Regions from separate parts of the Nocardioides sp. Z21_20 genome, predicted to be linked through region 2. Evidence: predicted binding sites of a transcription regulator. Region 2 holds the regulator's gene; the other holds the start of a gene.
The links. The regulator HrcA, encoded in region 2, represses chaperone genes, less so after heat shock. The targets are predictions, from matches to a motif close to TTGGCACTCGNNNNNNNCGAGTGCCAA.

Region 1: groES (co-chaperone GroES) is a predicted target of HrcA. The motif match lies at 7,315-7,341, and genes of this name have one in related genera.

What each region holds. Positions count from the first base shown of each region.
Region 1 covers NZ_JCBAJX010000014.1:60,457-69,746, reverse strand. The annotation lists gene AC6EH9_RS17415 (APC family permease) at 1-72, opposite strand, end outside; gene tsaD (tRNA (adenosine(37)-N6)-threonylcarbamoyltransferase complex transferase subunit TsaD) at 215-1,267, shown strand; gene AC6EH9_RS17405 (S-(hydroxymethyl)mycothiol dehydrogenase) at 1,662-2,762, shown strand; gene AC6EH9_RS17400 (MBL fold metallo-hydrolase) at 2,762-3,376, shown strand; gene AC6EH9_RS17395 (glycoside hydrolase family 3 protein) at 3,525-5,189, shown strand; gene AC6EH9_RS17390 (hypothetical protein) at 5,392-5,991, shown strand; gene AC6EH9_RS17385 (class I SAM-dependent methyltransferase) at 6,083-7,267, opposite strand; gene groES (co-chaperone GroES) at 7,507-7,803, shown strand; gene groL (chaperonin GroEL) at 7,897-9,290, shown strand, end outside.
Region 2 covers NZ_JCBAJX010000004.1:197,335-206,624, reverse strand. The annotation lists gene AC6EH9_RS09710 (Gmad2 immunoglobulin-like domain-containing protein) at 1-531, shown strand, start outside; gene AC6EH9_RS09705 (16S rRNA (uracil(1498)-N(3))-methyltransferase) at 551-1,300, opposite strand; gene dnaJ (molecular chaperone DnaJ) at 1,308-2,498, opposite strand; gene hrcA (heat-inducible transcriptional repressor HrcA) at 2,556-3,578, opposite strand; gene AC6EH9_RS09690 (DUF2470 domain-containing protein) at 3,718-4,407, shown strand; gene AC6EH9_RS09685 (MBL fold metallo-hydrolase) at 4,454-5,305, shown strand; gene AC6EH9_RS09680 (GrpB family protein) at 5,334-5,945, opposite strand; gene AC6EH9_RS09675 (DUF3097 domain-containing protein) at 6,042-6,893, shown strand; gene AC6EH9_RS09670 (TM2 domain-containing protein) at 6,931-7,359, opposite strand; gene hemW (radical SAM family heme chaperone HemW) at 7,455-8,681, opposite strand; gene AC6EH9_RS09660 (AMP-dependent synthetase/ligase) at 8,733-9,290, opposite strand, start outside.

The sequences.
Region 1 (9,290 bases), on a different contig from region 2:
CACGCCGCCGACTGCGACGAAGGTCAACCCGAGAGTGCCAACCGAGCGGTTGGCCGTATGCATCTCAGCCATCATGGTGACGATAGGCCGAGCCCGCGGTGTACGCCATGCATCCGCCGTGGTCGACCACTTCGCCCGCCGCGGTGACGCGCCGCTACCGAGGCGCGTCACGCCCCCTCGCCGGGGCGGTGCGAGCACTCGGCACAATGGGGACATGCCCGCCATCGACCAGCCGCTCGTCCTCGGCATCGAGACCTCCTGCGACGAGACCGGCGTCGGCATCGTCCGCGGCCACACGCTGTTGGCCGACGCGGTGGCGAGCAGCGTCGAGGAGCACGCCCGCTTCGGTGGCGTCGTACCCGAGGTGGCCAGCCGGGCGCACCTCGAGGCGATGGTGCCGACCATCGAGCGGGCCTGCGAGACCGCCGGCGTCCGGCTGCGCGACGTGGACGCGATCGCCGTGACCAGCGGCCCCGGGCTCGCCGGCGCCCTGCTGGTCGGCGTCGCCGCGGCGAAGGCGCTGGCGCTGGGCCTGGGCAAGCCGATCTACGGCGTCAATCACCTGGCCGCGCACGTCGCGGTCGACCAGCTCGAGCACGGTGCGCTGCCCGAGCCCTGTCTGGCGATGCTGGTCTCTGGGGGCCACTCCAGCCTGCTGCGCGTCGAGGACGTCACCGTCGGCGTCGAGCCGATGGGCGCCACCATCGACGACGCGGCCGGCGAGGCGTTCGACAAGGTCGCCCGCCTGCTGGGCCTGCCGTTCCCGGGCGGACCGCACATCGACCGGGTCGCCCGCGACGGCGACAGCGTCTTCGTCGACTTCCCCCGCGGCCTCACCGCGCGGCGCGACCTGGAGCGGCACCGCTTCGACTTCTCGTTCTCCGGCCTCAAGACCGCCGTCGCCCGCTGGGTCGAGGCGCGCGAGCGCTCCGGTGAGCCGGTCCCGGTCGCCGACGTCGCCGCCTCCTTCCAGGAGGCCGTGTGCGACGTACTGGTCCGCAAGGCCCTGGACGCCGCCACCAGCGAGGGCATCGAGGACATCCTGATCGGTGGCGGCGTCGCCGCGAACTCCCGGCTGCGCGCGATGGCCGAGGAGCGCGCCGCCGCGAAGGGAATCCGGGTCCGGGTGCCGCGCCCCGGCCTGTGCACCGACAACGGCGCCATGGTCGCCGCCCTGGGCGCCGAGCTGGTCACCCGCGGCCGCGCCCCCTCGGCCCTCGACCTGCCCGCGGACTCCTCGCAGCCGATCACCACCGTGGTGGCGTAGCCCTTCCTCGCAGGCTCGGGGCCGCCGTTTGGTCCCCAACGGCGGTCATTTCCCGGATCGGCATGCCGTTTCTGCCCAATCGGCGAGGTCTCTGCGGGTTCCGGAGGCGGAGTACGCCGTTGGGGACCAAACGGCGACGATCCCCGGCCGAGGCCCGCCGTCTCTGCCCAATCGGCGACCTCCAGCCCGTACGCCGTGCGCTGGACGCCCGTCGGGCCGGCCGGCGCGGCATCAGCCGTTGCGCCGAGGCCCCCTTCCACACCTTCGCGGCGGATCGGCCAGCAGGTCGACGTCTCCTAGCATCCGCTCGCCGGGCGCGACGCGCCCGGGCAGCACCGGGGCGCATTGTGTCCGCTCACTAGCGTGGGGGCACACGACTTCCGAAGGAGACAGCATGCACAAGGTCAAGGGCGTCGTCGCGCGCGCCAAGGGACAGCCGGTCAGCCTCGAGACGATCCTGGTGCCGGACCCGGGCCCGGGCGAGGCGCTGGTGCAGGTCCAGGCGTGCGGCGTGTGCCACACCGACCTGCACTACCGCGAGGGCGGCATCAACGACGAGTTCCCCTTCCTGCTCGGCCACGAGGCCGCGGGCATCGTGGAGGCGGTCGGCGAGGGCGTCACCGGGGTGGCGCCGGGTGACTTCGTGGTCCTCAACTGGCGCGCGGTGTGCGGTGAGTGCCGCGCCTGCAAGCGCGGTGAGCTGCAGTACTGCTTCAACACCCACAACGCCACCCAGAAGATGACGCTCGAGGACGGCACCGAGCTGTCCCCGGCGCTGGGCATCGGCGCGTTCGCGGAGAAGACGCTGGTCGCCGCCGGACAGTGCACCAAGGTCGACCCGGCCGCCCGTCCCGCGGCGGTCGGACTGCTCGGCTGCGGCGTGATGGCCGGCGTCGGCGCCGCGATCAACACCGGCGCGGTCACCCGCGGCAAGTCGGTCGCGGTGATCGGCTGCGGCGGCGTGGGTGTGGCGGCGATCGCCGGCTCGGCGCTCGCCGGCGCCAGCCCGATCATCGCCGTCGACATCGACCCCAAGAAGCTCGCCAAGGCCAAGGAGATGGGCGCCACCCACACCGTGGACTCCTCGCAGGTCGACCCGGTCGAGGAGATCAAGCGGATCGCCGCGCAGACCTACGAGGGCGCGGACGGCGCCGACGTGGTGATCGAGGCGGTCGGTCGCCCCGAGACCTGGAAGCAGGCGTTCTACGCGCGCGACCTGGCCGGCACCGTCGTCCTCGTCGGCGTGCCCACGCCCGAGATGATGACCCCCGAGATCCCGCTGGGCGACGTGTTCGGTCGCGGCGGGGCGCTGAAGTCGAGCTGGTACGGCGACTGCCTGCCCAGCCGCGACTTCCCGATGCTGGTGGACCTCTACCAGCAGGGCCGCCTCGACCTGGACGCGTTCGTCACCGAGGAGATCGCCCTGGACGCCGTCGAGGCGGCCTTCGAGCGGATGCGCCGCGGCGACGTGCTGCGCTCGGTGGTGATCCTCTGATGAGCGGCGCGCTGCGTGTGGACCACGCGGTGGTCTCGGGCACGTTCAGCCTGGACGGGGAGACCTTCGACGTCGACAACAACATCTGGGTGGTCGGCGACGACAACGAGTGCGTGGTGATCGACGCCCCGCACGACGTGGAGGCGATCCTCGCCGTGGTGGCGGAGCGACGCGTCCGCGCCATCGTGTGCACCCACGCCCACGACGACCACGTCCGGGTCGCGCCCGCGCTGCGCGAGCGGGTGGTGGCGCCGATCCTGCTGCACCCCGACGACCGGGTGCTGTGGGAGCTGACCCACCCCGACGAGCTCTGGGACGTCGACATCGCCGACGGCCAGGACCTCGAGGTGGCCGGCACCACGCTGCGGGTGCTGCACACCCCGGGCCACGCCCCCGGCGCGGTCTGCCTCTACGCCCCCGAGCTCGACTGCGTCTTCACCGGCGACACGCTGTTCCAGGGCGGCCCGGGCGCCACCGGGCGCAGCCACTCCGACCGCTCCACCCTGGAGTCCTCGATCCGGGCCAAGCTCTACGCGCTGCCCGACGAGACCGTGGTGCACACCGGTCACGGCGACGACACCACGATCGGCGCGGAGAAGGCGCTCCTGGGCTGAGTCGGGCCCTCGCCGCACGCGAGCCCAGGGCTCCCGCACACCGCGGGATCGCCCTGGGCTCGCGTCCGCTTGCGTGCGCTCCGAGCGGCGCAGCCCCGACCCCCGCCGGATCGCCGCACCCACCCTCCGGCTGGCACCATGGACGGCGATGCTGTCTTCTCGCACCGGCCTGACCCTCGCCGCGGCGCTCCTCGTCGTCGGCTGCTCCGCCACCCCCGTCGAGCGGGACGCCGAGGCACCCGCCCCAGCCTCCCCGGCCCCCGCGCAGTCCGCGTCGACCCCGGCCGAGTCCGCGCCGACGCCCGCCCCCGACCCTGCCGGCTCGAGCGACGGCGCCGCGGCCGGGCTGGGCCTGCGTCCCGGCTGGGGGCCCAGCGCCGCCCAGCTCGACCGCGCCGCGCGCGACGTACGCCGCCTGCCGCTGCCGGCGCTGGCCGGCCAGCTGGTGGTGGCCCGCTACGACGGGACCGGGGCGCCGGTGGACCTGGTCCGCCGCCTGCACCTGGGCGGGGTGGTCGCCTTCGAGGAGAACGTGGACTCCGCCGCCGGCATCCGCGCGGCCAACGCCGCCCTGCGCCGTGCCACACGCTCGCGCGGCTGGCCGCTGTTCATCGCCGTCGACCAGGAGGGCGGCCTGGTGGCCCGCCTGCGGCACGGGGTCACCGAGCTGCCGTCGTTCATGTCGACCGGGGCGGCCGACCGGGCGCCGCTGACCCGGGCCACCCACCGGCACCTGGGCCGCGAGCTGCGCCGGCTCGGCTTCACCGTCGACCTGGCGCCGGTCGCCGACGTCACCAGCGGGCCGCAGGACCCCACGATCGGGTCCCGGGCGGCCGGCTCCGACCCGCGGCTGGTGGCGCGCCAGGTGCTCGCCGGTGTCGCGGGGCTGGCCGAGGTGGGCGTCCTCCCGGTGGCCAAGCACTTCCCCGGGCACGGCTCGGTCGCCGAGGACAGCCACCGCACGCTGCCGGTCCAGCGGCGCTCGCTGAGGCGGCTCGGGGCCGTCGACCTGCTGCCCTTCCGGCGCCTGGTGCAGGCGGGCGCGTCGGCGCTGATGGTCGCCCACCTCGACGTGCGGGCGGTCGACCCGGGGGTGCCCTCGTCGCTGTCGCGACCGGTGATCACCGGTCTGCTGCGTCAGCGGATGGGGTTCGAGGGGCTGGTCGTCACCGACGCCCTGGACATGGCCGGGATCAGCGCCACCCACGACTCCGCGTCGGCCGCGGTCGCCGCGGTCCGCGCCGGCGCCGACGTGGTGCTCACACCGCCCGATTCCGCCGCCGCCCGCGCCGGGCTGATCCGCGCCGTCCGTGCCGGTGAGCTGCCGCGCCGGCGCCTGGAGCAGGCGGCCGCCCGGCAGATCGCGCTGCTGCGCCACCAGGCGACCGGGTCGTCCGGGCGGCGACGCGCACCCGACGCGGGCGCGTCCGCCGCGCTGTCCCGGGCCGCCGTCACCGTCGTGCGGGGACGGTGCCGGGCCCGCCACGTCGGCGCCACCGTGACCCCGACCGGGGACCCCCAGGGGCGCACGCAGCTGACCCGAGCCGCCCGCCGGGCGGGGCTGCGGGTGGGTCCGGGCGGGACCCGCGTCGACGTGCTCGGGTACGGCGACCGGCCGCGCGCCGGCAGCGACGTCACGGTCGCCACCGACACGCCGTACGTGCTGGCCAGCTCGGATGCACCGGTCCGGCTGGCCACCTACGGCGCCACTCCCGGCGCGATGCGGGCGCTCGTCGGGGTGCTCAGCGGCCGGGAGCGGGCGACCGGTCGGGTCCCGGTACCGGTCGCCGGACTGCGCCCGCCCCGCTGCTGACGCGGGCACTGTCCCGCCCTCCAGGGTCTTTCGGTCCGTCGGCCACGGGACCTTCGGGCCCATCTTGTCCCGGGTAAGGGGGGCCTTGCAGCCACTCCTGTTCGGACCCGAAGCCCCTGAGAGCGCTGCTCGGGTGCACCTAGCGTTCAAGTCATCACCGGCAGGGACATTGGGTTCCCTGCACCTCGCAAAGGAGAACCCCGTGCGCTCTGCACTCGACAAGCTGATCTCGTGGACCGGCATCCTGCTGGCCGTCGTCCTTCTCGCCGCCGGCGGCCTGCTCACCTGGGCCAACGTCTTCATCAACGACCAGGTGCACGACCAGCTCGCGGCCCAGGACATCACGATGCCGGAGAAGGAGGCGCTGGAGACCAAGGAGCAGCACGAGGCCCTCGACCAGTACGCCGGCCAGAAGCTCACCACCGGCAACCAGGCCCGCGCCTTCGCCGACCACTACATCCAGGTCCACATGAACGCCTCCAGCGACAACCGCACCTACGAAGAGGTCAGCGGCGAGTTCATGGCCGCCAACGCCAACCCCGAGGCCGACCCGGCCGAGGTCGCGGAGCTGGGCGCCCTGCGCCAGTCGCTGTTCATGGGCAACACCCTGCGCGGCCTGCTGCTCTACGGCTTCGCCTTCGCCACGATGGGCACCATCGCCGGCTACGCCGCGATCGCCGCCTTCGTCGGCGCCGCCGCCCTGCTGATCCTCGCCGGGCTCGGCATGCGCCACGCCAAGAAGGTCAACGCGCTGGAGGCCGAGGGCACCACCGGTCGCCGGGCAGCCCCCGCCGGCGCCTGATCGCCCCGCTTCACCCCACGACCCGGACGGCCGGGCGGTGCACAGTCACCGCCCGGCCGTCCTCGTCATGTCCCAGACCGGGCGCCGAGGCTCACAGCGGCCGCACCAGCAGGGCGACGCCCTTGCCGGCGAGCCGGGTGAGGACCAGCGTCGCCTCGTTGTCGCCGGTCAGCCCGAGCCGCTTGCGCAGCAGCTCGGGCACGATGTCGACGCCGCGCTTCTTGATCGTCAGCCGGCCGACGCCACGCGCACGCAGCGCCGCCTTCAGCGGCTTCTCGCGGTAGGGGAGCTCCTCGAGCACCTCGTAGCCGCGGGCGAACGGGGTGCCGAACGCGTCGTCGCCGGTCACGTAGGCGATGTGCTCGTCGAGCAGCCCGCCGCCCACGCCGGCCGCCACCGCGGTGACCAGGCCCGCGCGGATCACCGCCCCGTCCGGCTCGTAGAGGTAGCGCCCCAGCTCGCGCACCGGCCGGTCGTGGCCGACGAACGGGTCGTCCTCGTCGGTGAGCGTGGCCAGCCCGCGGTCGCCGATCACCGTCGCCCGGCGTGCGGTGGTGGCCAGGTACGGCGACCACAGCGCTGCCTCCTTGACGTCCCCGGAGTCGCTGACCCACTCCGCCTCGACGCCGTCGGGGACCAGCTCGTGCGGGATCCCGGGCGCCACCTTGACCACCGAGCGCCGGGCCAGCAGCCCGGTGACGAACGGCCACGGGGGCGTCCAGCCCTCCACGTCGAAGATCCGGCCGCGCGCCGAGCGGCGGGCGGGGTCGGCGAAGGCCACCCCGAACGCCTCGGTGTCGACCTGGGTGACGTCGGCGACCATCACCGCCCCCTCGAGCCCGAGCGCGGCGAGGTTGGCCTCGGCCACCGCCACCCGGACCGGGTCCAGGTCGACCCCGGCGGCGGTCAGGCCGGCCTCGCAGAAGGCGATCAGGTCCCCGCCGATGCCGCAGCCCAGGTCCACCACGGAGGAGGGAGCCGCGGCGGCGAGCCGGGCCGCCCGGTGCTGGGCGACGCGGTGCCGGGTGGCCTGCTCGAGGGCGTCGGGGGTGAAGTACATCCGCACTGCCCGCTCGCCGAGCTTGGCGACGGCCCGGGCGCGCAGCTGGACCTGGGTGAGCGCGGCGGCGGCGTGGGCGGGGTCGGCCTCGATGCGCCGTACCGCGGCCGCGGAGCGCACCGGGTCGCCGGCCGCGTCGGCGTACGCGTGGGTGGCCTGCTCCAGCACGCGCTGGCCGGTGTCGGTGAGCAGCCAGCGGAAGTCGTCGAGGTCCACCCCTGGATCCTCTCAGAGGCCGGATGGCGCTCCACGGGCCGACCGTTCTGGCACTCCGTCAGGTCGAGTGCTAACGTCTGTTCTGGCACTCTCACCCTGAGGGTGCCAGTGCTTGCAACGAAGTGCGACCCCCGCGACGGCGTACCTCCGAGCAGGCTCAACACGTGCCGGAGCGGTCTCGATTGAAGAGCGCTCCCACTTCGAGTCAAGACCTAGTGGAGAAAGTGGAGGTCGACATCGTGTCGGTCAACATCAAGCCTCTCGAGGACCGCATCGTCGTCAAGCCCCTTGACGCCGAGCAGACCACGGCTTCCGGCCTGGTCATCCCCGATACCGCCAAGGAGAAGCCCCAGGAGGGCGAGGTCGTGGCCGTTGGCCCCGGCCGCTTCAACGAGGACGGCGACGAGCGCATCCCCATGGACATCTCCGTGGGCGACAAGGTCATCTACAGCAAGTACGGCGGCACCGAGGTCAAGTACGCCGGCGAGGAGTTCCTCATCCTCTCCGGTCGCGACGTCCTCGCTATCGTTTCCTGATTTTCCCTGGGTCGTGTGCCTGAGGACGCGCCCTCCCGCTGAGGAGGGCGCGTTCCTCGGGAGCACGGCCCGATCGCGTTCACGAGGAGAGCAATGCCCAAGATCCTGGAGTTCGACGAGGACGCCCGCCGCGCGCTCGAGCGCGGTGTCGACGCCCTCGCCAACGCCGTCAAGGTGACGCTCGGCCCGAAGGGCCGCTACGTCGTCCTCGACAAGAAGTGGGGCGCCCCGACCATCACCAACGACGGTGTCACCGTCGCGCGTGAGATCGAGCTGGACGACCCGTTCGAGAACCTCGGCGCCCAGCTGTGCAAGGAGGTCGCCACCAAGACCAACGACATCGCCGGTGACGGGACGACGACCGCCACGGTCCTCGCCCAGGCGATGGTGCACGAGGGGCTGCGCGCGGTGGCCGCCGGCGCCAACCCGATGGGCCTCAAGCGCGGCATGGACGCTGCGGCGGAGGCCGTCGGCGCCGCGCTGCGCGACGCCGCCCGCGAGGTGGAGTCCAAGGAGGACATGGCCTCGGTGGCCACCATCTCCTCGCGCGACAGCGTGATCGGCGAGCTGCTCGCCGAGGCCTTCGACAAGGTCGGCAAGGACGGGGTGATCACCGTCGAGGAGTCCAACACCATGGGCACCGAGCTGGAGTTCACCGAGGGGATGCAGTTCGACAAGGGCTACATCTCGCAGTACTTCGTCAGCGACCCCGAGCGGATGGAGGCCGTCCTCGACGACCCCTACATCCTGCTGCACCAGGGCAAGATCTCGGCCGTCGCCGAGCTGCTGCCGCTGCTGGAGAAGGTCATCCAGTCCGGCAAGCCCCTGTTCATCCTCGCCGAGGACGTCGAGGGCGAGGCCCTGTCGACGCTGGTGGTCAACAAGATCCGCGGCACGTTCAACGCCGTCGCGGTCAAGGCTCCGGCCTTCGGTGACCGCCGCAAGGCGATGATGCAGGACATCGCGACGCTGACCGGTGGTCAGGTCGTGGCGCCCGAGGTCGGGCTCAAGCTCGACCAGGTCGGTCTCGAGGTGCTGGGCCAGGCCCGTCGCGTCGTGATCACCAAGGACAACACCACCATCGTCGACGGCGCCGGTGACGCCGCCGAGGTCGAGGGTCGCGTCAACCAGATCAAGGCCGAGATCGAGAACACCGACTCCGACTGGGACCGCGAGAAGCTCCAGGAGCGCCTCGCGAAGCTGGCCGGCGGTGTCTGCGTGATCAAGGTCGGCGCCGCCACCGAGGTGGAGCTGAAGGAGAAGAAGCACCGCATCGAGGACGCCGTCTCCGCGACGCGCGCCGCGATCGAGGAGGGCATCGTCGCCGGTGGCGGCTCCGCCCTCATCCACGCGGTCAAGGTCCTCGAGGACGGCCTCGGCCTCGAGGGCGACGAGGCGGCCGGCGTGCGCGTCGTACGCAAGGCTGCCGACGAGCCGCTGCGCTGGATCGCCGAGAACGGTGGCGAGAACGGCTACGTGGTGACCAC
Region 2 (9,290 bases):
GGGCGGACCGGGCGCTACTCGGTGCGGCTCAGCGACCGGAGCTGGACCCAGCGTCCGGAGGCGATGACCCGGCGCCAGGCGCGGCTCGCCGTACAGCAGCTGGTCCGCACCCTCCAGGGCGCCGGGCGCTCACGCGCCCGGGTGAGGTTCCTGCTGGGGACCGAGCAGGTGCCGGTCCTCGGCCTGCAGCGCCGGCGCGGCTTCGCCGCCGCCCCTGCGCTGGACGTGCTGGCGCTGGCCAACGTCACCTGGCCACGCCACGGCCAGCGGGTCCGGGGCTCGTTCACCGCCCGGGGTCTGGCCAGCTCGTTCGAGGCCACCGTGCCGTGGGAGCTGCGGCGCCGATCGCAGGTCGTGCGATCCGGCTTCGCGACCGCGGCCGGCTGGATGGACCGGCTCTACCCCTGGCAGGCCGAGGTCGACGTGTCCGGGCTGGCTCCGGGCCGGTACACCTTCGTCGCCCTCACCGACGAGCCCTCCGGGGAGGGTGCCGGCCCCACTCGGGACACCAAGACGGTCGTCGTCAGGTAGCGCCGAGCCGGCCCGCGGGTCAGGCCCAGCGCGGGGAGCCGGCGAGCAGGGCCGCGCAGGCGGCCACCCCGGCGGTGGAGGTGCGCAGGACCTCGTGGCCCAGCCGGATCGGACGGGCGCCCGCGGCCCCGAAGGCCGCGATCTCGTCCTCGGCGACGCCACCCTCGGGGCCCACCACCAGCACGACGCGTCCGCATGTGGGCAGCGCCAGGCCGCCGATCGGCTCGACCGCCTCCTCGTGCAGCACGACGGCCAGGTCGGCGGAGCCGATCAGCTCGACGACCTCCGCGGTCGAGGCCAGCTCACGGACCTGCGGGAACCAGCTGCGCCGCGCCTGCTTGGCCGCCTCCCGGGAGGTGGCGCGCCACTTGGCCAGGGACTTGGCCGCCCGCTCGCCGCGCCACACCGCCACGCTGCGCGAGGCGGCCCAGGGCACCACGACGTCCACGCCGATCTCGGTCAGCATCTCCACCGCCAGCTCGCCCCGCTCCCCCTTCGGGAGGGCCTGGACCACCACCAGCTCCGGGGCCGGCCGGGGCGAGACCTCGGCGGCCAGCACGGTCACGGTGAACAGCCGCTTGCCGGTGCCGACGACCTCGCCGGTGACGGCGGTGCCGGCGCCGTCGGTGAGCACGACCTGCTCCCCCACCCGCAGCCGCCGTACGGCGACCGCGTGGTGGGCCTCGTCACCGGTGACCTCGACCAGCCGGCCGGCCTCGGGGACCCCCGAGGCCGCCAGCTCGGGCAGGTGGTGGACCGGAAGCGTCATCTCCTGCTCAGCGGCCCTGGAAGGCGTTGCGCAGCCGGTCCTTCAGCGTGCGGTGCTGCCCCGGCCCGACGTTGCCGCTGGGCGCCTCCTCGCCGCGCAGCGCGGCGAGCTCGAAGAGCAGCTCCTTCTGGCGCTCGTCCAGGCGCGTCGGCGTCTCGACCACCACGGTGACCACGAGGTCGCCACGACCCAGCCCGCGCAGACCGGGGACGCCGCGCCCGCGCAGCACCTGCTCGGTGCCGGACTGGGTGCCGGGACGGATCTCGAGCTCGAACTCGGTCTCCAGGTCGGTCTGCTTGTCCTGGCCCTCGGCGAGCACGTCGGCCTCGAGCGTGGGCAGCGTCAGCGTGGTGCCAAGCGCGGCCGCGGTCACCGGCAGCGACACGGTGCAGTGCAGGTCGCTGCCCTCGCGGGTGAACACCTCGTGCGGCCGGACGTGGATCTCCACGTAGAGGTCCCCGGCCGGGCCGCCGCCGGGACCGACCTCGCCCTGCTCGGGCAGCTGCACCCGGGTCCCGGTGTCGACGCCGGCCGGGATCTTCACGGTCAGGTTGCGGCGCGAGCGGATCCGTCCGTCGCCGGAGCAGTCGCGGCAGGGCTCGGGGATGATCGAGCCGAAGCCGCGGCAGGCCGGGCAGGGGCGCAGCGTGCGGATCTCGCCGAGGAAGGAGCGCTGGACCTGGGCGACCTCGCCCGCGCCACGGCAGGTCTCGCAGGTCACCGGCTCGCTGCCCGGGGCGGCTCCGTCGCCGTGACAGGTGGTGCAGACCACGGCTGTGTCGACCTTGAGCTCGTGGGTGACGCCGAACGCCGCCTCGGCCAGGTCGATCTCGAGCCGGATGAGCGCGTCCTGCCCCCGCCGCACGCGCGGGCGCGGACCGCGGCCGCCGCCCTGGCCGCCGGGAGCGTTGCCCCCGAAGAAGGCGTCCATGATGTCGGTGAAGGAGAAGCCCGCCCCCTGGCCGAAGCCGCCGTCCCCGCCGCCGAAGGGATCGCCGCCGCGGTCGTAGGCCGCCCGCTTCTGCGGGTCGGAGAGCACCTCGTAGGCGCGCGAGACCTCCTTGAAGCGCTCCTGGGTCTCCGGGTCCGGGTTCACGTCCGGGTGAAGCTGCCGGGCAAGGCGCCGGTAGGCCTTCTTGATGGCGTCCGGGTCCGCGTCGCGGTCGACGCCGAGGAGCTCGTAGAGGTCCTGACTCAAGGTGGGGTTCCTGTTCTGCTGCTGGTTGCTGGCTGGTGGCGGCTGCTGGAGGAGGGGTCAGGCCTCGTCGAGGATCCGCGAGACGTAGCGGGCCACGGCCCGCACCGAGGCCATCGTGCCCGGGTAGTCCATCCGGGTCGGTCCGACGATGCCCAGGGTGGCCAGGGCCTGCTCCCCGGGCCCGTACCCGGTGGCGACGACGCTGGTGCTGGCGAGCTCCTGGTAGGGGCCCTCGTGGCCGATCCGCACGGTGACGGCCCCGCCGCTGGTCGCCTCGCCGAGGAGCTTGAGCAGCACCACGTGCTCCTCGAGGACCTCGAGCATGGGACGGATCGCGGTGTCGAAGCCCTCGCCGAAGCGGGCGAGGTTGGCGGCTCCCCCGACCGCGACCCGCTCGTCGGAGCGGTGGTCGGACATCGCCTCGACCAGCGTGGCCACCACCTGCGCGGTCACCGCGTTGTCGTCGTGGGGCACCTCGTCGGCGAGCGCGTCGAGCGCGGCGGTGGCCTGGGAGATCTGCTCCCCGGTGGCCGCCCGGTTGACGCGGGTGCGCAGCGCGGCGAGCTGCTCCTCACCGATCGGCTCGGTCAGCTCGACCAGGCGCTGCTCGACCCGGCCGGTGCTGAGGATCAGCACCGCCAGCAGCCGGCAGGGCGTCAGCGCGACGAGCTCGACGTGACGCACGGTGCTGCGCGAGAGGGTGGGGTACTGCACGACGGCGACCTGCCGGGTGAGCTGGGCCAGCAGCCGCACGCTGCGCTGGACGACGTCGTCGAGGTCGACGGCGCCGTCGAGGAACGTCGCGATCGCGCGCCTCTCGGCGGCGCTCATCGGCTTGAGGGTGGTGAGCCGGTCCACGAACAGCCGGTAGCCCTTGTCGGTCGGCACCCGGCCGGCGCTGGTGTGCGGCTGGGTGATGAACCCCTCCTCCTCCAGCACGGCCATGTCGTTGCGCACCGTCGCCGGGGAGACACCGAGCCCGTGTCGCTCCACCAGGGCCTTGGACCCCACCGGCTCCTCGGTCGCCACGTAGTCCTCGACGATGGCACGCAGGACGGCGAGTCTGCGGTCCTCGACCATGTCACGCCTCCCTTCGGTCCGACGACGCTGAGCGCGTTGGCACTCATCCCTACTGAGTGCCAAGACTACAAGCCCGTGAGACAGCACTGGTGTTCCGGTGCAAGTGAGGTTAGGCTCCCCTAAGTCGATGAGGAGACCGATGACCACCACCCAGCAGCCCCATGACCCGAGCACGCTGGCCGGACAGGCCCGCTCGGTGCTCTCGTGCCCCGCCGCCGCCTCCCTGGAGGTCGAGGGACTCAGCCACCTCGACGACATCGTCGACCTCGCGGTCCGCGACACCTCCGGGGTGCCGACGTTCACCTGCCCGGCCGACAGCGCGCTGGCGCTGGCCGCCGGCTGCGGGCGCGCGGCCCGCCTCACCCTCGCGGCGGAGTCGGGCAGCACGCTCTCCTCGATCACCCTCTCCGGGACCCTGCGCCTGCGCCCGGTGGGCCGCGGGCACGCGCCCTGCCCGCCGTCGTTCCTGGTCGAGCTGGACCTGGATGGGGTCAGTGCGCGGACCGCGCGGTCCTCGCACGGGGTCTCCCTGGATCACTTCCGCAGCACCGAGCACGACCTGAACGACGGGTACCTGCGGCGCGTGGTCGAGCACGCCAACCAGGGCCACCCCGCCGAGCTGCGCCACACCGTGACCACGGCTCTCGGCCTGCGCGCGGGCAGCGTGGCCGGCGCCGCCATCGCCGACCTGACCCGCGACGGCGTCGAGGTGCACTGGGTCGACGTCGACGGCGCGCACACCTACCGGCTCTGGTTCCCTCGGCCGGCCCGCAGTCGCGCCGAGCTCGGCGCCCTGCTCAGCCGCGAGCTCGGCTCCGGCCTCGGCTGAGAGCCCCTCCCCCACCCACCGGCCGGCGCGCGCCTAGGGTGGTGAGATGAGGTTCACCGAGGTGGCCGACCGGGTCTGGGTCGCGCGCTATGCATGGTTCGACGTCAACGTCACCGCGATCGGCGGCGAGCACGGGCTCCTGGTCGTGGACACCCACGCCTCGAGCGCGGCCGCGGGCGAGGTGATCGCCGATCTGCGGGCCCTGGGCGCCGGCGACGTGGTGGCCGTGGTGAACACCCACGAGCACTTCGACCACACCTTCGGCAACGCGGCGATGCGCGCGGCGTACGGCGCGGTGCCGATCCACGCCCACCAGGACGCCGCGGCCGCCACCGTCGCCGCCGGCGAGCGGATCAAGCAGGCCTACCGCGACGACCCGGACGACCCGCACCGCGAGGAGGTGCTGGCGACCGAGATCGTCGCCGCGGACCACACCTTCTCCTCGGTCTGGCCCCTCGACCTCGGCGGCGGCCGCGTGGTCGAGCTGATCCACCCCGGCAAGGGCCACACCGCCGGCGACGTGGTGGTGCGCGTGCCCGACGTCGACGTGCTGCTCGCCGGCGACCTCGTCGAGGAGTCCGGCGTGCCGGGCTTCGGCGCGGACTGCCACCCGATGGAGTGGCCGCTGGCGCTCGACCTGACCCTGAACCTGCTCACCGCCTCCACGGTCGTCGTCCCCGGCCACGGCGCACCGGTGGGCAAGGAGTTCGTCGAGGAGCAGCGCGCCGCGATCGGCGTGGTGGCGGAGACCATCCGCGACCTGTCCACCCGCGGCGTGCCCGTCGACGAGGCGCTCGCCGCCGCCGAGTGGCCCTACCCGCGCGAGGACCTGGCCCACGCCGTACGACGCGGGTATGCGCACCTGCCGCGCGCCCAGCGCAACCTGCCGCTGGTCTGAGCGCGCCCGGGCCGGCCACGCGTCGAGCTCAGCCCTCGAGCAGGCCGGCCGCCACGAAGGCGCGCTGGTAGATCTCGAGGATCACCGGCTCCTTGCCCGCGTTGTAGTCCATCACCAGCTGCGATTCCGCGTCCGCCGTCTGCGCGGCCGCCCGCTTGGCGCGGACGTAGCGCTCCCGGTCGCCGGCGTCGGCGCGCAGCCAGTCACGGAAGATCCGGTGCCGGAGCGGCTCGGGACTGTCCGGGCCGAACACGTGGACCTGCCCCGCGGGCCGCTCGCTGCGCAGCATCCGGTGCCCGTGCCACCACGGCTCACGCACGCGCAGCTCGAACCCGGCCGCCTCCAGAGCGGGCAGGTAGGCCGCCTCGCGGTCGGGGTCGGCGAGGGTGAGGTCGATATCGATGACCGGCTTGGCGATCAGCCCCGGGACCGCGGTCGAGCCGACGTGGGTCAGGTCGAGGACCCGGGTGCCCAGCGCGGCCCGGATCCGCGAGGCGAGCTCCTCGTAGCGCCGCGCCCAGGCCGGATCGGGCGCGGCCAGCTCCACCCCGACCGAGGGCCCCGATCCGGGGACCCACGGCGACCGCCCGGGCGGGGGCGGCTCGTCGCGGAAGGTGACGATGTCGAGGCGGTTGGGCATGCCCACGACGCTAACCGCCTCCGGCGTGCCGCGTGGAGTGGGTCTCACCGGCGTGCCCTGCCCGGCCATGAGGCTCGCGCGCCCTAGCGTTGCCCGGTGACCTCCCGCGATCGCTACGGAACCAACGTCCTCAACACCGACTGGCGCGCGCCCAAGCGCGGCCGCGCCGTGGAGACCGAGGCCGAGCTCGGCCTGGTCGTCGAGGAGGTGACCACCGACTGGTGCGGCGAGGTCGTCGCGATCGACCGCGACATCCGCACCCTGACCCTGGAGGACCGGCGCGGCAAGCGCCGCACGTTCCCGCTCGGGCCGGGCTTCCTGCTCGAGGGCAAGCCGGTCATCCTCACGCCCCCGACCCGGCTCAAGGCTCCCGCGAAGCCGACCCGCACCGCGTCCGGCTCGGTCGCCGTGCACGACGCCCCGGCCCGGGTGGCCCGGCAGAGCCGGATCTTCGTCGAGGGCCGCCACGACGCCGAGCTGGTGGAGAAGGTGTGGGGCGACGACCTGCGCATCGAAGGCGTGGTGGTGGAGTACCTGGGCGGCGTGGACGACCTCGCCGACCACCTGCGCGACTTCCGCCCCGGCCCGGACCGCAAGGTGGGCGTGCTCGTGGACCACCTGGTCAAGGGCTCCAAGGAGAGCCGGATCGCCCAGGGCATCGCCCGCTCGCCGGTCGGCAAGCACGTGCTGATCGTCGGCCACCCCTTCATCGACGTGTGGCAGGCGGTCAAGCCCGACCGCCTCGGCCTGCAGCAGTGGCCGACGATCCCGCGCAGCATCGAGTGGAAGAAGGGCATCTGCCAGCACATGGGCTGGCCGCACCGCGACCAGGCCGACATCGCGCGCGCCTGGAAGCACGTGCTGTCCAAGGTCGGCTCCTTCGCCGACCTCGAGCCCGAGCTGCTCGGCCGGGTCGAGGAGCTCATCGACTTCGTGACGGCGCCCTGACCCGGACGGGTCACGGGCGCCGCCGGCCCGTCGGGGGTCAGCCCCGCAGCGGACGGCCCTCGGCGTCGAGCGGGTTGCCGACCAGCATCATGATCCCGTCGATGAAGGGCCACAGCGAGCCCACGCCGCAGGTGAAGATCGTGACCAGCAGCTGGGCCACGCCGGTGCGGCTGTCGCCGATGTAGAAGCGGCCGATGCCCAGCGGGATCAGGATCTGCAGCAGCCCCGCGACCAGCTTCGACTTGTCCGAGTAGGGCATCCCGCTGACCGGGTGCACGCCGTACGGCGCCGGGACGCCCATCCCCGGCCCGTAGCCCGGCGCGCCGTAGGGAGGCTGGCCGTAGCCGGGCTGGCCGTAGCCGGGCTGGGGCACCCCGTACGGCGGCGGCGGGGCGCTGTGCGGCTGCTCGGGCGACGGCTCGGGCTCGTCGGAGGGGTGCTTGCTGAAGTCGGGGCCTGGGCTCATGCTCCGACCTTAGTGTGCCGACGCCGCGCCGAGGGGCGATCACACCGAAGTCCGGGGGCGTTCGGGGCAACCCCGAGCCTCCGCCCGGGGTCGGCTCAGGGCAGCAGGTCGCGCACCACCGCGTCGGCCAGCAGCCGGCCCCGGGTGGTCAGCACCAGCCGGTCCCCCTCGGGGACCACCAGCCCCCGGGCGACCAGGTCGGGCACGGCCGCCCGGCCCGCCGCGTCGAGCACCTCGAGGGGCAGCCCGGCGCGCAGCCGGATCTCCAGCAGCACCCGCTCGACGCGTCGGTCCTCGGCGCCGAGGACCTCGCGCGCCTGGGCGGGGCTGACGTCGTCGGACAGCCGCGCCGCGTAGGCGGCCGGGTGGCGCACGTTCCACCACCGCACCCCACCGACGTGGGAGTGGGCGCCGGGGCCGGCGCCCCACCAGTCGGCGCCGGTCCAGTAGAGGACGTTGTGCCGGCACTGGCTGCGCTCGCGGCGCGCCCAGTTCGAGACCTCGTACCAGTGCAGCCCGTCGGCGGCGAGGACCTCGTCGGCGAGGAGGTACTTGTCGGCGAGGTCGTCGTCGTCGGGCATCGGGATCTCGCCGCGGCGCACCTGGCGCGCCAGCGCGGTGCCGTCCTCGACGATCAGCGCATAGGCGGACACATGGTCGGGGCCGCACGCCAGCGCCGCCTCCAGGGAGGTGCGCCAGTCGGCCAGCGACTCCCCCGGCGTGCCGTAGATGAGGTCCAGGCTCACCTCGTCGAAGCCGGCCCGGCGGGCCTCCTCGACCACCCGCGGCACCCGCAGCGGGTCGTGGGTGCGGTCCAGGGTGGCCAGCACGTGCGGCACCGCCGACTGCATCCCGAACGAGAGCCGGGTGAACCCCGCCTCCCGCAGCGCCGCCAGGCTGGCCGGGGTGACGCTGTCGGGGTTGGCCTCGGTGGTGATCTCGGCGCCCGCCACGAGGCCGAACTCGTCACGGATCGCCTGCAGCACCCGGGCCAGGTCACCGGGCTCGATCAGCGTCGGGGTGCCGCCGCCGAGGAAGACCGTCTCGACCGGGACGTCACGCTCGCCCAGCACGCGGCGCGCGCGGCGTACCTCCGCGACCACGCCGTCGGCGTACGACGCCCGCGAGGCGCCCGGCGCCGAGGAGACCGGGCCCAGCTCGGAGACGGTGTAGGTGTTGAAGTCGCAGTAGCCGCACCGGACCCGGCAGAACGGCACGTGGACGTAGAACCCGAAGGGACGTGCGCCCACCCCCTCCAGAGCGGACTCCGGCAGCGAGCCGTCCGCGGGCACGGGCTCGCCGGGAGGAGGAGTGGAGGGCACGCCCCCCATCCTCCCACCGGCGTCGGACCGGCCGTCAGCCGGTCAACCTCCTCAGGAGGAGGCGTAGAGGCGCTCGATGGCCTCTCGGTTGTTCGCCTCCACGACCTTGCGCTTGACCTTCATCGAGGGGGTGAGCTCACCGGACTCGATGCTGAGGTCGTGGTCGAGCACCAGGTGCTTCTTGATCGTCTCCCAGCGGTTGAGGCGGGCGTTGAGCTGCTCGACGTACCCGTCGACCATCTTCTGCACGGCCTCGGAGCGCACGATGTCGGTGTAGGAGGCGCCCTCCATCCCGTTGCGCGCACCCCAGTCGGCCATCGCCTCGGGGTCGAGCGTCACCAGCGCCACGCAGTAGTTGCGGTCGTTGCCGTGCACCAGGAACTGGCTGGCGTAGGGGCAGATCGCCTTGAACTGCGACTCGATCGAGGAGGGGGCGATGTACTTGCCGCCCGAGGTCTTGAACAGGTCCTTCTTGCGGTCGGTGATCTTGAGGAAGCCCTCCGCGTCGAGCTCGCCGATGTCACCGGTGTGCAGCCAGCCGTCCTGCAGCGTCTCGGCGGTCTGCTCGGGGAGATTGTGGTAGCCCTCCATCACGTGCGGGCCGCGGAT